2 regions of the Ensifer sp. PDNC004 genome follow, and region 2 is predicted to be linked to the other one. Evidence: predicted binding sites of a transcription regulator. Region 2 holds the regulator's gene; the other holds the start of a gene.
What was found. The regulator LexA, encoded in region 2, represses DNA repair genes until DNA is damaged. The targets are predictions, from matches to a motif close to TGTTCNNNNTGTGTTCNG.

Region 1 (8,361 bases), 490 kb from region 2:
GGCGCTCTTAACCTCCAGGGGCGTTATCTGCCGGTCGGAGATCAGCACGTGCACGCCGCGCTCGGTCATCTTGAAGAGCGAGGCGGCAAATTGGCTCGGCAACCGCACGCAGCCATGAGAGGCCGGATAGTCCGGCACGTGATTGGAGCCGTGCAGCGCAATGCCCGACCAGGTGAGCCGCTGCATGAAGGGCATCGGCGCGTTCGAATAGATGTTCGACTTGTGATGGCGCCGCTTTTCGAGGATCGAAAAGATGCCCGATGGCGTGGTGTGACCCGCCTTGCCGGTCGAGACCGGCGACGTCGCAATGACAGCGTCCCCGTCATAGACGACGAGCGATTGCTGGTCCTTCGAGACGATGATCTGCAGCGGCCCGCGACTGCCTGCAAAACCGGTGGCCGGCGACAAGAGCAGTGCGACGACGCTGGCGGTGAGAGCGAAACGCGATACCATACACTCAACCCAACACGTGACTTGGCGGACAAGCCTAGTCGCCAATCTTTAAGGAATTCATCCTGATGTGTGTGGGGTCGATCAAGGTTGCGTGATCGCTCTGCGAGGTGTGTCTGCTGCGGCAAGCGCGCCTGCGGTCTTATGGATCGCGTTTTCTGGTGCCGAACGTGTAGCCGGTTTCGACGCTCGCCTTGCCGAACTTGTCGCGCAGCCTGTTCATCGCGTCCTCGGCCGCAGCGCGTCTGGTGGCCGCGGGATCGACAAGATCCGGCGGATCGGCGAGGTCCGGGGCGGAGAGATCGCTGACGCCGATGCCGATCAGCCGATACTTCGTTCCGTCCGCCTCTTTTTCGAGAAGCTGCAGGCCGATGCGGAAGATGCGGTCGGCAAGGCGGGTAGGGCTGTCCAGGCGCCGGTTGCGGGTGCGGATCTTGAAGTCGGCGGTTTTGAGCTTGAGAACGACCGTCTGGCCGGCGAGCTCGGACTTTCGCAGCCGGTGAGCCACCTGCTCGCTGAGGCGCCGCAGATGCGTGACAAGGTCGTCATAGCGCGCGATATCGTCGTTGAACGTCGTCTCTGCGGATACGCTCTTGGCTTCGCCGTCGATTTCGACCGCTCTCTCGTCGAGCCCGCGCGACAGGCGGAAGAGCCGCTGCCCCATAGTGCCGTAGCGGCGCATGAGGTCGCCTTCCTCCATGGTCTGCAATTGCCCGATCGTGCGCACGCCGTCACGCTCCAGCGTCGCGGCAAAGGCCTTGCCGACGCCCCAGATCAGGGTCACCGGCTTTTCCCGCAGGAAGTCCAGCGCTTCGGCCTGGCCGATGACGGAAAAGCCGCGCGGCTTTTGCAGGTCGGACGCCACCTTGGCGAGGAACTTGCAATAGGAGAGGCCGACCGAGACGGTGATGCCGATCTCCAACTCGATCCGGCGGGCAAGACGCGCAAGCGTGCGCGCCGGCGGATCGTGATGCAGCCGCTCCGTGCCGCTGAGTTCGAGGAAGGCCTCGTCGATCGACAGCGGCTGCACCAGCGGTGTCAGTTCCTGCATCAGCGTGCGCACCTCGCGGCCGACACGCGCGTATTTCTCCATATTGGGCTTGATGACGATCGCCTGCGGGCAGGCTTCCAGCGCCTTGAACATCGGCATCGCCGAGCGCACGCCGTGAATGCGGGCGACGTAGCAGGCGGTGGATACCACGCCGCGCTTGCCGCCACCGATGATCACCGGCTTGTCGGCGAGCTCCGGGTTGTCGCGCTTCTCGATCGAGGCATAGAAGGCGTCACAATCGATGTGCGCCAGCGTCAGGTCATAGAGCTCAGCATGCCGCAGAATGCGCGGGCTGCCGCAGGCTAGGCAGCGCCGCACCGACGCCGCCTGTTCCTTGAGGCAGTCGCGGCAGAAGCCTGGAAAGTGAGCAGCGCTGTCGGGCATATCGGGAACAAATATTGAACATTGCGACCTTAGGCTCTACTCTAGCGAGTCTCAAGGAGGCGCGATTGGAAATCACAATGCAATTGTCGCCGTTGAAAAGGATCGCCAGGCGCGTCTCGCGCAGCGCCGGCGGGGCTGAGTTTGCGCCGACGGGCAGCCGGTCCGGGCTAGCCGCGGAAATGCGCGCGAATGGCCGCGGCTGCCTCCGGCCAATCGGCGACGGCACGAATGTCTGCGTCGATCTTCGGCGCGAGCGCCTTGAAATCCGAGTCGGCCATGAGGTTGATCGGCAGGCAGGACGGCGCGTGATCCTTCACCGATCGCAAATTGCGAAGCATGTCGTCGATGAAGACCAGCGGGACGGTTCGGCCGCCGTGAAGTTTTTGGACGATCGGGCCCTTGGGCTCTTCGGACGCAAGCAGCGGATAGGGAAGGCCAAGCTGATCGAGAAGCGCGCGGCGGACCGTGGCGTGCTGCGGCGGCATCGCGGTCAGAAAGACGATGTCGGCTTCCTCCGACAATGCGGACAGGGTCTCCACGGCTCTGGCGGCGGGCGTCTGCCAACGATCCTGCGAGCCGTAGAAGGCGTCGAGCAGGATTTTGACCTCCGGCTCCGCCACCGGCTGCTCGTCGGCATGCGTGATGATGTTGCCGGTCAGGCGGAACGACCGGGGCAGCAGCACATGGCCGCAGCTCTTGAGGAACGCTTTGAACGGATTGATGAATTCGAGCACGACATCGTCGATGTCACTGACGATCAGTGGGCGGTTGCCAAGCGTGATGCTGTGAACTCTCGGCGCGTTTGCCACCCTCAATCCTCGAAGCCTGCGTGGCCGGAAAGTACCATATGGGCGCGCACAACGTCTTCGGGCGCCGTACCGGTCGCTGTACAGAATGCCATCAGGGTCGGCTCATGGTCCATCAGAAAGGCGACGAGCCCGCCCATGAAGCCGGGTTCGGCGATGGCGTTGCGCAGCGCCGTCGGGTCCGTGCCGGTCAGCGCCAGGAAGCGGGACAGGAGTTCTGGCTCGCCGGCAAGCCAGGCGAGAATGTCTACTGCAATTTCGTCGGCGCTCTTCAATGGTTTGTCCCCGTATGGTTTTTACGTGCGGAGTTACCTATTTTTCAACCAAATAGGCCTATCTCTGACGTTGAGGAAATGGGTCGAGTCGTCGGCTCCGCACGTTAATTGTCCTGAGGAGACTTGCAAGGTGACGATGGACAGCAAGGGATCGACATGCCCAAACAGGTGATGATTGTTGAGGACAACGAGCTGAACATGAAGCTCTTCCGCGACCTGATCGAGGCCTCTGGCTATGCGACGATCCAGACTCGCAACGGCATGGAAGCGCTCGAGCTTGCGCGCAAGCATCGGCCCGATCTCATTCTCATGGACATTCAGCTGCCGGAGGTTTCCGGCCTGGAAGTGACGAAGTGGCTGAAGGAAGACGACGAACTACACGTCATCCCGGTCATCGCCGTGACCGCCTTTGCCATGAAGGGCGACGAGGAGCGGATCCGCCAGGGCGGGTGCGAAGCCTATGTCTCCAAGCCGATCTCGGTACCAAAGTTCATTGAGACGATCAAAACCTACCTGGGCGATGCCTGAGCGGCGGGAAAATTGATATGACTGCGCGTATTCTTGTTGTCGATGACGTTCCGGCCAATGTGAAGCTGCTCGAAGCCCGGTTACTTGCCGAGTACTTCGACGTGCTGACGGCCAGTGACGGTTATGCCGCCCTGGCGCTCTGCGAAAAGACGCCCATCGACCTGGTGCTGCTCGATATCATGATGCCCGGTCTCGATGGTTTCGAAGTCTGCGAGCGGCTGAAGGCGAACCCGAAGACGGCACATATCCCGGTTGTCATGGTCACCGCGCTCGACCAGCCTTCGGACCGCGTGCGTGGCCTGAAGGCCGGCGCCGACGATTTCCTGACGAAGCCCGTCAACGATCTGCAGCTGATGTCGCGGGTGAAGAGCCTGGTGCGGCTGAAGAACGTCAGCGATGAGCTGCGCCTGCGGGCCCAGACGGCGCAGACGATCGGGCTTGAAGATGTTGGCCGGGCGGACCGGCCTGACGAGCCCGGCAACGTCCTGCTCGTCGATGGCCGCGGCTCGTCGCAGGAGCGGCTGCAGCGCGCCCTCAAGCCGATTGCCGAGGTCTCGGTCATCTCCGATCCGCAGGCGGCATTGTTCGAGGCGGCGGAGAACAATTTCGACCTCGTCATCGTCAATGCGAATTTCGACGACTACGATCCGTTGCGGCTCTGCTCGCAGTTGCGTTCGCTGGAGCGCACCCGTTTCATCCCTATCCTGCTGATCGCCGAGCAGGGCAGCGACGAGTTGGTCGTCCGCGCGCTCGATCTCGGCGTGACGGATTACCTGATGCGGCCGGTCGACCCCAATGAACTGATCGCCCGCTCGATGACCCAGATCCGGCGCAAGCACTGCAATGACAGGCTGCGGTCTAGCGTGCAGCAGACCATCGAGCTTGCCGTCACCGACGGCCTCACCGGGCTGCACAACCGGCGCTATTTCGACACGCACCTGAAGCTGCTGATGGATCGTGCCGCCGCGCGCGGCCGGCCGCTTTCCATCTGCATGACCGACATCGACCGCTTCAAGCAGGTCAACGATACCTATGGTCACGATGTCGGCGACGAAGTGCTGCGGGAATTCGCCAATCGCATCCGCACGACGGTGCGTGGAGCCGACCTTGCCTGCCGGTTCGGCGGCGAAGAGTTCATCGTGGTCATGCCGGATACCTCCGCCGAAATGGCAGCCGGTGTCGCCGAGCGTCTGCGCACGATCATCGAAAGCCTGCCATTTGCGATCCCGCAGGCGGATGGCCCCTTGAAGGTCACCGCATCCATGGGGATTGCGACGCTCAGGCCCGGCAACGACACGGCCGAAGCGCTGCTGAAGCGCGCCGACACGGCGCTTTATCAGGCCAAGCATGAAGGCCGTAACCGGGTGGTGGCAGCCGCCGCCTGAGCCGCGGCTAACGCGTCTCAGGCCTCGGCGCCCTTCAAGGAATTTCTTGGGCTTCCTCTTGCGGCCTGCATTCAAAGTTGTATTCTCGCGCCACCTCTTGCTACCGGGGAGTTTGGGTAGCAGCAGGGATCATGCAGTGTGCCTGTCCAGGTCTGATACAGAATTAACCATGCGCCGAGCGGCACCGCTCCGCGCATTAAGAATTCGTTGATTTTTTTTTATTTTCAGGTGATGCTCATGAAAGAGGGGGCGTCAGCCTTCTGCGATATTCGTTACCCCATGATGCTCAGGTCCGCCGCATCTCCTGGGTCGTGGGGTCGGTCGGTTGGCTTTTGGCGTCCGCGGAATCCTCGTGCCGCAGTCAGAGGCCAGCCGACCCCCTTTCCGACACGCCGTCCCGCCTTCGGGGCGGCGTTTTGATTCTGGGGCAAGAGCCGGGGAGGGCGAGCCGTTTGCTGGCGCCGGCGTGAACGCGTTGCGCTCGGCAAATTTTGCGAGATGCCCCAGGCGCTGGCCCAAAAAGGAAAAGGCGCCAGACCTTGCGGTCGGCGCCCTTCAATTCCCGAAAACCTGCGATCTTACTTGATCTTGGTTTCCTTGAATTCGACGTGCTTCTTGACGACCGGGTCGTACTTGGTCTTCGTCATCTTTTCCGTCATCGTACGGCTGTTCTTGGTCGTGACGTAGAAGAAACCCGTGTCGGCTGTCGAAAGCAGCTTGATCTTGATGGTAGTGGCTTTTGCCATGGTCGTCCTGCCTTTGTAACAATGAAAGCCGTGGACAACCGGTTGCGGGCCACGGGCAAGGTTGGCGCGAAACTACAAATCGCGGCCGAAAAGTCAAGACCGTTTTGGTTTCAAAACGATCCTGACCACCGAAAGCGCGACATAGAGACCGAAAAAGCCGGCGATCGCCCAGGCAAAGCCGTTGTTGCCGGTGGCGTCCATCGCCGCGCCGATCGCCTGCGGCCCAGCGACGGTACCGACGGCATAGGAAAACACGAAGGCCGCGTTGGCGGCCGCGAGATCCGCGCCCTGAAGCCGTGAGCCCAGGTGGCTAAGGCCGACCGTGTAGAGGCCGGAGACGCAGCCGCCCCAGAACAACAGCACGATTGCCATCAGGAACCAGCTCTCCACCAAGAGCGGCAGGAACAGCGCGCCGATGAGGCCGATCAGCGTCATCGCCGAGAGCAGTGTGCGGCGGTCTTTCACCCTGTCGGAAAGCATGCCGACCGGTATCTGGAAGATGAAGTTGCCGACGCCCATGACCGTCAGCAGCAGCGCTGCCTGCGATTCGCTGAAACCGGACCGTGTTCCAAAGATGAGGAACAGCGAAAGGCCGCCTGATTCGACCGCGCCGAAGATGAAGACGGCGGCCGTTGCCGTGGGTACGAGGAAGACATAGCGCAGGAAATGCCGCTCCGGCTTCTCGTCGATGACAGGGCTTTCGTCGCGCGCAAGAAAGATCGGCACGGACGCCAACAGGATGACGCCGGCGCCGACGAGGAAGGGCAGGAGGCCTTCGCTGCCGAGGATCGAAAAGAGAAGCGGTCCGGTCAGGAACCCAAGCGACAGGAATGTGCCGTAGATCCCGAGCACGAAGCCGCGCTTGCGCGGTGGTGCCGTCGCGTTGATCCAGAACTCGGAGAGAATGAAGAGGACGGTGATCGCTCCGTGGAAGACGATCCGGAGCGGGAACCAGAGCCAGAAATTGGTGATGTAATAAAAGCCGAGCGCGCTGGTGGCCGCGATCAGTACGGCCCAGAGCATCGTTGGCGCTACGCCATGTCGGTGCGCGAACTTCGTCGTGAACGGGGCAGCCACCATCGATGCCAGGCCCGCCATGGCGGAGTTCAGGCCGATGAGGGTCGAGGAAATCCCGCGCTTCTCCATGATGATGGAAAGCAGCGGCAGGCCGAGGCCGATGGCGATGCCGACCGCGCTGATGGCGGCGACGGCCGCGATCAGCGACCGCCAGTGAATTTCCTCTACCGGTGCAGCCGTACCGGGCGATGGCTGTGACATCTGACGCGGATCCTTAGAGCAATGTGCGCACGAAGCGCCCATGGCGCGAGGTGTAGAGCGGAACCGGTCGTTCGCAGGGCAGCGAAGGATCGGCGTCCAGTCCGTTCCGGAGGTCCGCGAGGATGACCGCGGTGATGTCAGGTATCCGTAGCGACGGCGTAGCGTTCACATCGATCCACTGCAAATCCTGAAGCTCCCGACTGTCCAGGAACCGCGTGGGATCGATTTCGGCCTCGTCGGCGAACACGGCGAAGAAGCGCGTATCGAACCGCCTCGTGTTGCCTGGAGGGGTGATGGCCCGAGCCATATAGCGCAACTTTGCAAGATCGGGAAGAAAGGGAACGGGAGCTTCCGCGGACGGAAGCGGCGCGCCTATGGCGATGCCGGCTTCCTCGTAGAGTTCACGCAGGGCCGCAAGCGCGAGCGCGCGCGCCCGGGCATCCGACAGCCCGCGCGCGCCGGCAACCTTCAGCGTTCGCAGGACGGAGGGATGAAGATCGGAACCGAAGCCAATTCGGTGATCGCCAGTATCGCGACGTCCGCCGGGGAACACGTAGAGATCCGGCATGAAGGCGTGGGCACTATGGCGCCGCCCCATCAGCACGTGCACGCGGCCGCCAACGCGATCGAGCAGCATGATCGAAGCGGCATCCCGGGGCCGCAGGGTCGCGGGACGCGGAGGCTTGGGCTCACTGCCCGTCGCCCGTGCCGGCGTCATGCCCGTTCGTCCCTCGGCGGCAGTACGTCCTCAGGGGCATCCTCGTGTCCGCCGAAGCCATGCATCTTCAGCGCCCATTGCAGGCCGATGACGGCGCCCTTTACAGGCTGCAACAGCGCCAGCGAACTGATGACGGTGATCGGCGCCCATATGGCGAGATGCTGCCAGCTGTTGAGCGGCAAAATGAGGTCGGTCGCCATGTAGCCGGCAAGCACGAGGTGGCCGACGATGGTCACGACGATATAGGGCGGGAAGTCGTCGGCGCGGTGGTGGTCCATGCGCTCGCCGCAGGCCGCGCACGTCTCAACCGACTTGAGATAGCTGCGAAACAGCTTGCCGCTGCCACACGCCGGACAGCGGCCGAGAAAGCCGCGCTTCATCGAAAGACTAACGGAGCGCTCGTCGCTTTTGGACCCGCCCAGATGAAGTGTTTCGCCTGATGCTGCTTTCATGTGCATTCCTCTGTCCTATCGGGACCCTATCGCCGGCCGCGCGGCGGCCGTGTTCCCGGCTTCTTCCGGGCGCCGGTGCGATCCCTGCGACCGGACTTGTGGAAGGAGCGCGTTGCCGTCGGCATCTTGCGTCCTTCGCTCTGCATCTCGAAGCGAAGCGCACCGGCAAGCGGCACGGCCTCGACGAGCTTGACGCGTACGGGATCGCCAAGGCGATAGCCGAGCCCGGTCTTCTCGCCGGAAAGCGCCTGATGCGCCTCGTCATAGATGAAGTAGTCGCGTCCGAGT
Region 2 (8,361 bases):
AAGACCAACCTGATCTCCACAGGTTGGACGCGCGGCTACAAGCCGACGATCGTCGGCGGCACCGGCGACCGGGCCTCCAGCGAACCCAAGGGCTCGTCGACGGGTGCCCCCGCTCGCGCCTCCTCGGGTGCGACCGTGACGGCGATCGCCGGCAACACGGTGCGCAAGCTGGAAACAACGACCGCGATCGCCACTTCGGAAATCGTCGCTTTCAAGCGCGACTATGAAGAGCGGGCTGCGGAACTGGCAGAAGAGATCGCCGACGAAGTCGAGCAGGAAGTCACCGCCCTCTTCTCCGACAAGGCAGCCGCCGAAGCGGCATCGGCCAAGTCGGATGCCAAGAAGGTGGAAGCCGAACGCCGCGCCCGCTCGATCATGCAGGGCTACACCGGCAACATGTGCACCGAGTGCCAGAACTTCACGATGGTGCGCAACGGCACCTGCGAGAAGTGCGACACCTGCGGCGCAACGAGCGGCTGCAGCTGAGCCACGTCGTCGTCGTCTCTGACGACGACTGAACGAAGACCACGATCATTGCCAACCCGAGGTTTTCCTCGGGTTGGAGTGCTTTATAGAACAAAACGCGAATATACAGACCGAGCCACCATTTGATTGGGTTCCCTTGAAGCCTGTTCCGATCATCGACATTATTCTCGAAGACCCGAACCGGGAGGACCTCAGCGGCATCGTTGCGCCGCTGGATGCCTACAACCATGCCCACAGCGGCATGGCCGATCTGCCCGGTTTTGCCATCGTCCTTCGCGATCCGGAGACGAAAGTCGCGACGGGTGGGCTCTATGCGACGGATGGATATGGCTGGGCCTTTATCCGTTACCTCGCCGTTCCCGATGAATACCGCGGCCAAGGCCTTGGCCGACGCCTGATCGAGGAAGCGGAGAAGATCGCGCGCCAGCGCGGCTATGTCGGCCTTTGGCTCGACACCTTCGAATTCCAGGCCCGGCCCTTCTATGAAAAGCTCGGCTTCGAGTTCTTTGGTGAACTCGAAGGCGGTGAAGGGGCGATTGCGCGCTACTTTCTGAAGAAGCGGTTCTGACGTCGGAAAGTCACGCTCCGAAGAAGCAACCGCGTTTTCTGCCCTCCGAAAGCAGCAGCATGCGGCGGCGACACGATGCACGACCGCCGACGCCGCCGGACAGCGAGTGCCTTGTTGCCCTACAACGCGTTTAGGGTCACCCGAATCGCCGGCTGCTGTTGACGTCCTTGCCGATGATCTCCCGGATAATGGTCAGGGTTTCCTTGGCCGCCTCCTTGGGCGCAACTGCCGTATCGGCGACGTTGCCGACCAGCTTCGTCATGTCGTGATCGATGTCCTTCTCCGCCCAGCGCTTTCCTTTGGCGACGGTAATGTAGACCGAGTAGGCGTGGTGCATGGTTCCGGGCCGCTCGCCGATGATGTGGAGAATTCCTCGAAACGTGTTGGGATCGGCCTCGGCAAACAACGTCTCGCCGATCCTATAGCCGGCCCGCACTCTGCCGCTGGTCACCAGGATGTTCTTGTCACTCACCGAGACGCCGGCATCGCCGAGCAACCTGCGCATTTCCTCCAGATAGGGCGAAAGATGGCCCTCATCCATGATGGCCTTGGCGTTCAAACCATCTGAAATGACGATCTGGCCCATGGGCATATCGCCTTTCCGCGACGTCCTGATCGGCTTCGATAGCCTTGATTGAGTCCGGGCTCAGCGTTTCACCGGTGGTCGGGTGCGCGATGTAGTCGTTCCTATCCTTGGACAGGGTGCGAACCGGGACGACACTGAGACTGGGTTTTACCGGCCAGTCTCCGTTTGCGGCATGGAGATCGGTATGGCACACGCCCGTTGCTTCGTATTTGACCAGGATCTGCCCCGACTGCGGCGTGGGCACCGCCAATTCGTCGATCATCAGCGGTGCGCCGAATTGCCGGACCACGGCCGCCTTCATCATTTGAGCCATTTGCCAATCCTCCTCCAATCGCCGGGCCACGGAGAGGTTTCTGATGGGAACAGCGGGCCGGCAGTGGCCTATCTCACATACGAAATTCGTGTAATTGGCGCGGGCATCGTGGCGTTCACAAGCATGGCCCGGACGGCATTTCATGGTTGGCGTGTACCGCCGACACTTCAACGAGGCTCACGGAGCGCCATCGTCCGGTTGCAGGGTAAACCCGCCGGCAGAGTTCGACAATGGGTGGAGTTCAGAAGCGGTTCAGAGAACGACGCCTCGCTTCGCCTAGCCGGATCGAGCAACACTTATCGGGCAACGACGTTCGAGCGGGCGTGCTGGCGCGCGTCTATTGACAGGCTCGGCGGCCGTCGTGTTGACTGGATGGCACGGGGCCGTAGCTCAGTTGGGAGAGCGCCGCAATCGCACTGCGGAGGTCGAGGGTTCGACTCCCTTCGGCTCCACCAAGGCAAACAGAATTGAGCCAATTGCCGAAGCACTGCAGGAGCGGCTGACTTGTAATCAGCAGATCGCAAGTTCGAGTTTCTCTGGGGACAACACTCGTCCCGGCCACCGCCCGGCCTTCGCGCAACAACGCCCGCTCACGCGCCCCTGTTTTCAGAGGCTGAACGGATCCCGTGCCGAGCGTTTCCCGCTCGGTGCATTGAACGGATCCGCCTTCTTCTCCTTGGACTTGCGGCCTTCGTCGGCGATGATCTCGTCGACTGCCTTCTGGCACTTCATCAGCTCTTCGGCCGCGGGGCCAGTGCCGCGCAGGCTGAGATTGGCGATCACGCGATCTTCGAACGCGATGGCCAGGCCCCGCTTGCGCACGAAGCCCGTCAGGAACTCGGCGTCGGTGACGTTCACGAACAGAAACTTTCCGCTCGCATCGCCAGCAGCGGTCGCCGAAGCGCTCCAGGGCTCGGTCTTGTCGAAGCGGAACGTCAGGTCGTATTCCTTGCCGACCTCGAGCGACCGCCAGTCGTCGCTGGCAAAGCCCATGTAGAGCGGCGACTCGGAGCCCTTGGGATAGAACCCGAGCCGCAAGGTGACGCCGCCGTCGAATTCCGACGATATGAAGCAGGAGCCCTCCATCGAGGTGTCGGATGCAACGGTCCAACCGTCGACGTCCTTCCACTTGATGATTTCGGACTCCTCGGCCGCGGCCGATCCCGCGGCGATCAGACAGCTTACCAATCCGACCAGCAATCTACGCATGCAAAACCCCCGTTTGCCCGCATTTTGATAGGTACCCGCGCCGCTGTCGAGGGTACCGAGCCCGATACCAGCAACATTTTAGGAATATTCACCTCTCTGCGGCAAGCGGACGCGCCCATCACATGGCGAAAGGATCTTTCGACGACTTGGTCTGGCCGCCACCGGCAAAGGGATCGTTGTTCGGGCCAGTGCCACCGGCGCCGGCAAAGGGATCGTTCGCTGCCCCCTGCCCGCCATTCGGGATCAAGGCGCTAACCGCCTCCTGACATTTGAACATCTCGCTCACCGCCTTCATCGAATCGCGCAGGCTGAGGCTCGCGACGACGCGTCCCTCGAAGGCCAGCGCCAACGTGTTCTTGCGAACGAATTCGGTAAAGAAGTCGGTGTTGGAAAAGTTCACGACGAGGGCCTTGGCGCCGGTAAGATCGACGCCGAATGCAACGGCCGGCCACTGGCGACCACGGTCGAGCTGCAAGGCGACGTCATATTCCCGCTGCGGCTCGATGGATTTCCAGTCGGCATTGCCGATCGAAAGAAACGCCAGGTTCGCCGACCCCCGCGGATAAAAGCCGATACGAAGGATCGCGCCTGCATCATAGCTCGTCGCGGCGTAACACGAGCCTCCCAGGGAAGGATCGGAACCCACCGTCCAGGCGTTGATCCGCTTCCAGATGTTCGAACGCCCATCTTCAGCAGACGCCGCTCCGGCCGTGAGCAACAGACCGAGCACCACCAACGACAATCTACGCATGCAATTACCCCACTTTCCACGCAAAGTTATCTTTTTTTGACCTCCTGTCGAGACGGTGAAGCCTCTTCCTCGCAGGGATTCTTGCGCATCCCCCACCCCCGACCCTAGAGCCGATACTGCCGGTGCGTTCTTCGCGCGTCGCAAGAGGAACGGTCAAGATGAACTCGAGGTGGAGCGGCTGGCGCAAATCAGACACAGCCTGCAGGCAAAGAGCTGTTGAACACGGCAGAGTGATCGCCATGCTTGCTGGACTTCGGAACGAAAGCACGGTTCACATCGTTACCCACCCTGTAGTGCCACCCCTTCATCAAGTGGACAATTCCCGTGCTTGCCGCCCTGCTTCTCGCTTCGATAGTCGCATCGCCCAATATGCCTGACGTCAAGCTCAGCGCCGCGACGGTGGATGAACTCCAGACCGATTTCGAACGGGCCGTGCCGTGCCATCAGATCGATGGACGCAACGTGTGGAAGGGCGCACTGGCGTTCTACATCCAGTCCTTCGTTTATGACGGCGACACACCCGTCGCGACCGACGCCGCCGACGCGGTGCTGCCGGAAGACAACAGCGCAGAGACGGTGAAGGAGTTCGAGGACGCCTGCTCGACCTCGCAAGCGACCTAAATCTCTCCTCATAGAGCCCCGTGATTCGCTCGAATCAGCTGCGCGACTGGCGTCATCCGGCGCGATTTTGGCACGCAACCGTCGCCGATAAGCGCCCTGCTCCCGCAAAAGTGACCGATCGGCACCCGCAGAAGCGGCCAATCGCCTGAATTCACGAAATTTTAGGCACTTGCGGAACACATATGGAACAGATAGTGTCTGTTCTTGATTTGTTTCACGCCTCTGGAGCGACGTGCCATGCTGACCCGCAAGCAACAGGAATTGCTTCTGTTCATTCACGAACGCATGAAGGAGTCGGGCGTACCGCCGTCATTCGATGAAATGAAGGATGCGCTCGACCTGGCGTCGAAGTCCGGCATCCACCGTTTGATCACCGCGCTCGAAGAACGCGGCTTCATTCGCCGGCTGCCGAACCGGGCGCGCGCGCTCGAAGTCATCAAGCTTCCGGAAGCCTACGCCGCCGGCCAGCAGCAGCCGCGCAGGGGCTTCTCGCCGAGCGTGATCGAAGGCAGCCTTGGAAAGCCGCCGGCGGCCGCTCCTGCTGCGCCGAAGCCCGCCCCGGTTGCCGAAAGTACGTCCGTTTCCGTCCCGGTGATGGGGCGCATCGCTGCAGGCGTTCCGATCTCGGCGATCCAGAACAACACCCATGACATCACCGTGCCGCTCGACATGATCGGCAGCGGCGAACATTACGCCCTTGAAGTGAAGGGCGATTCGATGATCGAGGCCGGCATCTTCGACGGCGACACGGTGATCATCCGCAACGGCAACTCGGCCAATCCCGGCGACATCATCGTGGCGCTCGTGGACGACGAGGAAGCGACGCTGAAGCGCTTTCGTCGCAAGGGCGCGTCGATTGCGCTCGAAGCCGCCAACCCCGCCTACGAGACGCGCATCTTCGGACCAGATCGCGTGAAGATCCAGGGCAAGCTCGTCGGGCTGATCCGCCGCTACCATTGAATTCCAGGCAGAACACCGAATCAAAAAAGAGCCTCGCCAAGGAAATTGGCGAGGCTCTTTCCATTTCGGGTGACCTGAAATCCAGATCGCCTATTCGTGGATCGTATATTCGCCGAGCTCGCAGAGATCCTGCGTGTCCTCGGTCGTATCGAGGGCCGAGCCCTCCTCGAATTCGAATCGCATGTCGTATTTGCAGACGTCCCGCCCGTCGGCAATGGTGATCTCCATGCTCTCGCCGGGGTTCAGGACCTGCCGACCGAAAACATCGTCTTCCCACTCATTGACGCCGACCGGCGACGTATAAAAGTTCGTCAGTACCACGCTGGTGTTGTTCTTCAGCTGGAAAACCAGGTCGTCAGCGTGCGCCTCAATAGCGGTCGCCGCAAAACACGCCAACGCCGTCAGGATCAGTCTCTTTTTCATTGATGCCATTGCCTCCGTTCTTAATGTTGACGGACGCTACCGATGCGGCTGATCTCAGCGGAGTCATCGCTCCCCCTCTACCGATTTCACCGAAGCGATAAGATCCGACGGAGGCATAGGAGACGTGGCTTGCGCGGACGTGGGGTCGCGAAACGACCCGCGCTGCCCTAGGGCAGAACGTCAAACCAACTTAAACGAGGTGAAAATATTGGAGGCCTCGCCCGGAACAGTAGAAATGCGAAATATCAATGGCTTGCGCGAGCGCGCTGCCACACTTGGCTGAAATATTTTCATTGAAAATTCAAAGGCGGCTGCCACACCCTGCCACACTTTTCTTACTCTGAATCGGTCCGCGGCAACTCGTCCAAGGTGAAGAGTGGCAATGCGTTGTCATCCCTTTGTTTCACGCCCTTGAAGGATGGATGCCGCAGCTTCCCGTCTTGTGTCCATGCCCGGTACTCGATGTCCGCGACGAGCAGAGGGTCGGTGAAGACGGCTCCCTTGCGCTTCAGCGCGACCGGCGGCCGCGTTGCCCGGATCGTGTCGAGCACCTTGCGCAGGTCCACCGATTCCTTATTGCTCCACCCGGTACCGCAGCCGCCGACATAGACGAAGTTGTCGCCCTTCCTCGCCGCCAGCAGCAGCCGACCGATGGCGCCTGGCATCGTCGAAGGCTCATAGCCGATGATCACGAAGGTATCGCGGCGCGCACATTTGATTTTCAGCCACTCCGGCTGACGGCCCGATCGATAGGGCTTGTCCCGGCGCTTGGCGACGATCCCCTCAAGGCCGAGTTCGCACGCCGCGCGGAAGAACTCGGCGCCGTCCGCCGCCACCTCCTCGGAGAACCGGATCGCGCCCATCATGCCGGCGACAATCGGCTCGAGCAATTGCCGCCGCTCGGACAACGGCAGCCACCGCAGGTCGCGACCGTCGAGACATAGCAGGTCGAAGGCATAGAAGATGATTTCGCTTGCGTCGTGCGCGCTGGGCTTCTTGCCGACCGCACGCTGCAGCAGCCCGAAATCTGACCTGCCTTGATCATCGAGGACGACGGCCTCGCCGTCTATGATCATGGGAGTGTGCCCGAGCTCGCGCGCCTCGGCGACGATCGAGCCGAACTTCGGCGTCCAGTCGTAGCCGCCCCGCGTTATCGCCCTCACCTCTCCGGGCTCGACATGAACCGCGAGCCGATATCCGTCCCATTTCACCTCAAAGGCCCAATCCGGCCCCTTCGGCGAGTTGTCGACGAGGGTTGCGACGCATGGCTCGACGCGCCGCGGCATCGGATCTGCTTGCGGCCCGGTTGACGGGGCTTTCTTCGCTGTTTTAGCCATTCCGCGTTAACGCAAGAAACAGCGAAAACGTCTAAGCCGCGCCTCGCCTTTGATCACCGTCGGCCGGCGGCATAAAGACGACGGCGACGCGCCGAGAGCCGCAGCGCGGGCAGCGCAGCCGGGAAGCGAGAATTGCAAGGGGAAAGTCGCGACCGCGCGTGGAAACGAGCGTCAGCATGTCGAGATCATAGCTCCAGGTGCACTCGCGAATAGATTTCAGGCCCTCGCGCTTGCCATAGGCACAGCGCGCCTTGAGGCGCCATCCGAGGCTGAAAGCTTCGCCAATTGTCTCGACCATTGGGTCGAAATAATATAAGAACAAACGAAGAACAACAATTGACGTTTGCGCTCCCCAGAATTCGGGAGAACCAGCAAAAGGCAGCACCGTGAGCGACGAGGGTACCGCGACAAGAAGATCGGCCGAGGGGCCGTGGGTTCACCTCTGCGAACAGCCCGGCTGTACGAAATGGGGCGGCTGGGGCTTCGCCATCGGCAAAGGCTCTTCGAACTGGTTTTGCTATGAACACAAGCCGGCAGTCTGGCCGCCGGCAAAGACGGCCTACCCCATGTCCGATCATAAAAACCTGGATCAAGGCATCTACATCGGCCTTGTGACCACGCGCGAGCCGATAAAGCGGGCGTTCGCCGGGACGGGCCAGTCGCGACGGCGAGAGAAAACTAGTGCCGCGGCAATCGCGCGCTCCATCGTTGAGAGCATCCTTAGAAACCACAGGATCGAGCGCGGCGGCGAGCCGGTAGACGAAGCCGAGATCATTGACGTCCTGACAGAGGAACTCTGGAAGGTGCCGGAGCAAACCGCCAAGGATCTCGTCGGGGTCGACGCCAACAAAAGGGACGCCGCCAAGGCCGCGATCACCCAGGCGTTGCTGGCGGCGCTGCTCGATCGATACGATTGCACATTCTTTATGCCGGAGTATCGCAGCATGGGAGCTTCAACCCATAAGGGGCGATGAAATGATGAAATTGACGGTGGTGGCTGGGGTTTTGCTGGCGTGCGGGGTGGCCAAGGCAGCGGAACCACTGATTGGCCGCGCATCTGTCGTCGACGGGGACACCATCGACATCGGGAAAACCAGAGTGCGCTTC

Region 1: the regulator LexA is predicted to act here: its motif matches at 1,889-1,906, upstream of JVX98_RS15435 (DNA polymerase IV).

The regions. Positions count from the first base shown of each region.
Region 1 is NZ_CP070353.1:1,463,367-1,471,727, reverse strand. It holds gene JVX98_RS15440 (L,D-transpeptidase family protein) at 1-453, opposite strand, end outside; gene JVX98_RS15435 (DNA polymerase IV) at 593-1,885, opposite strand; gene JVX98_RS15430 (hypothetical protein) at 2,053-2,694, opposite strand; gene JVX98_RS15425 (DUF3572 domain-containing protein) at 2,697-2,966, opposite strand; gene JVX98_RS15420 (response regulator) at 3,123-3,494, shown strand; gene JVX98_RS15415 (PleD family two-component system response regulator) at 3,512-4,879, shown strand; gene rpmG (50S ribosomal protein L33) at 5,458-5,625, opposite strand; gene JVX98_RS15405 (MFS transporter) at 5,719-6,903, opposite strand; gene JVX98_RS15400 (NUDIX domain-containing protein) at 6,917-7,621, opposite strand; gene JVX98_RS15395 (DUF983 domain-containing protein) at 7,618-8,073, opposite strand; gene rnr (ribonuclease R) at 8,100-8,361, opposite strand, start outside.
Region 2 is NZ_CP070353.1:977,563-985,923, forward strand. It holds gene JVX98_RS12660 (vitamin B12-dependent ribonucleotide reductase) at 1-486, shown strand, start outside; gene JVX98_RS12665 (GNAT family N-acetyltransferase) at 623-1,054, shown strand; partial or broken gene JVX98_RS12670 (ethanolamine ammonia-lyase light chain EutC) at 1,191-1,773, opposite strand; partial or broken gene JVX98_RS12675 (zinc-dependent alcohol dehydrogenase) at 1,765-1,953, opposite strand; tRNA gene JVX98_RS12680 (tRNA-Ala) at 2,333-2,408, shown strand; gene JVX98_RS12685 (hypothetical protein) at 2,560-3,162, opposite strand; gene JVX98_RS12690 (hypothetical protein) at 3,281-3,937, opposite strand; gene JVX98_RS12695 (hypothetical protein) at 4,238-4,534, shown strand; gene lexA (transcriptional repressor LexA) at 4,772-5,494, shown strand; gene JVX98_RS12705 (hypothetical protein) at 5,585-5,917, opposite strand; gene ligD (non-homologous end-joining DNA ligase) at 6,253-7,203, opposite strand; gene JVX98_RS12715 (hypothetical protein) at 7,641-8,228, shown strand; gene JVX98_RS12720 (thermonuclease family protein) at 8,233-8,361, shown strand, end outside.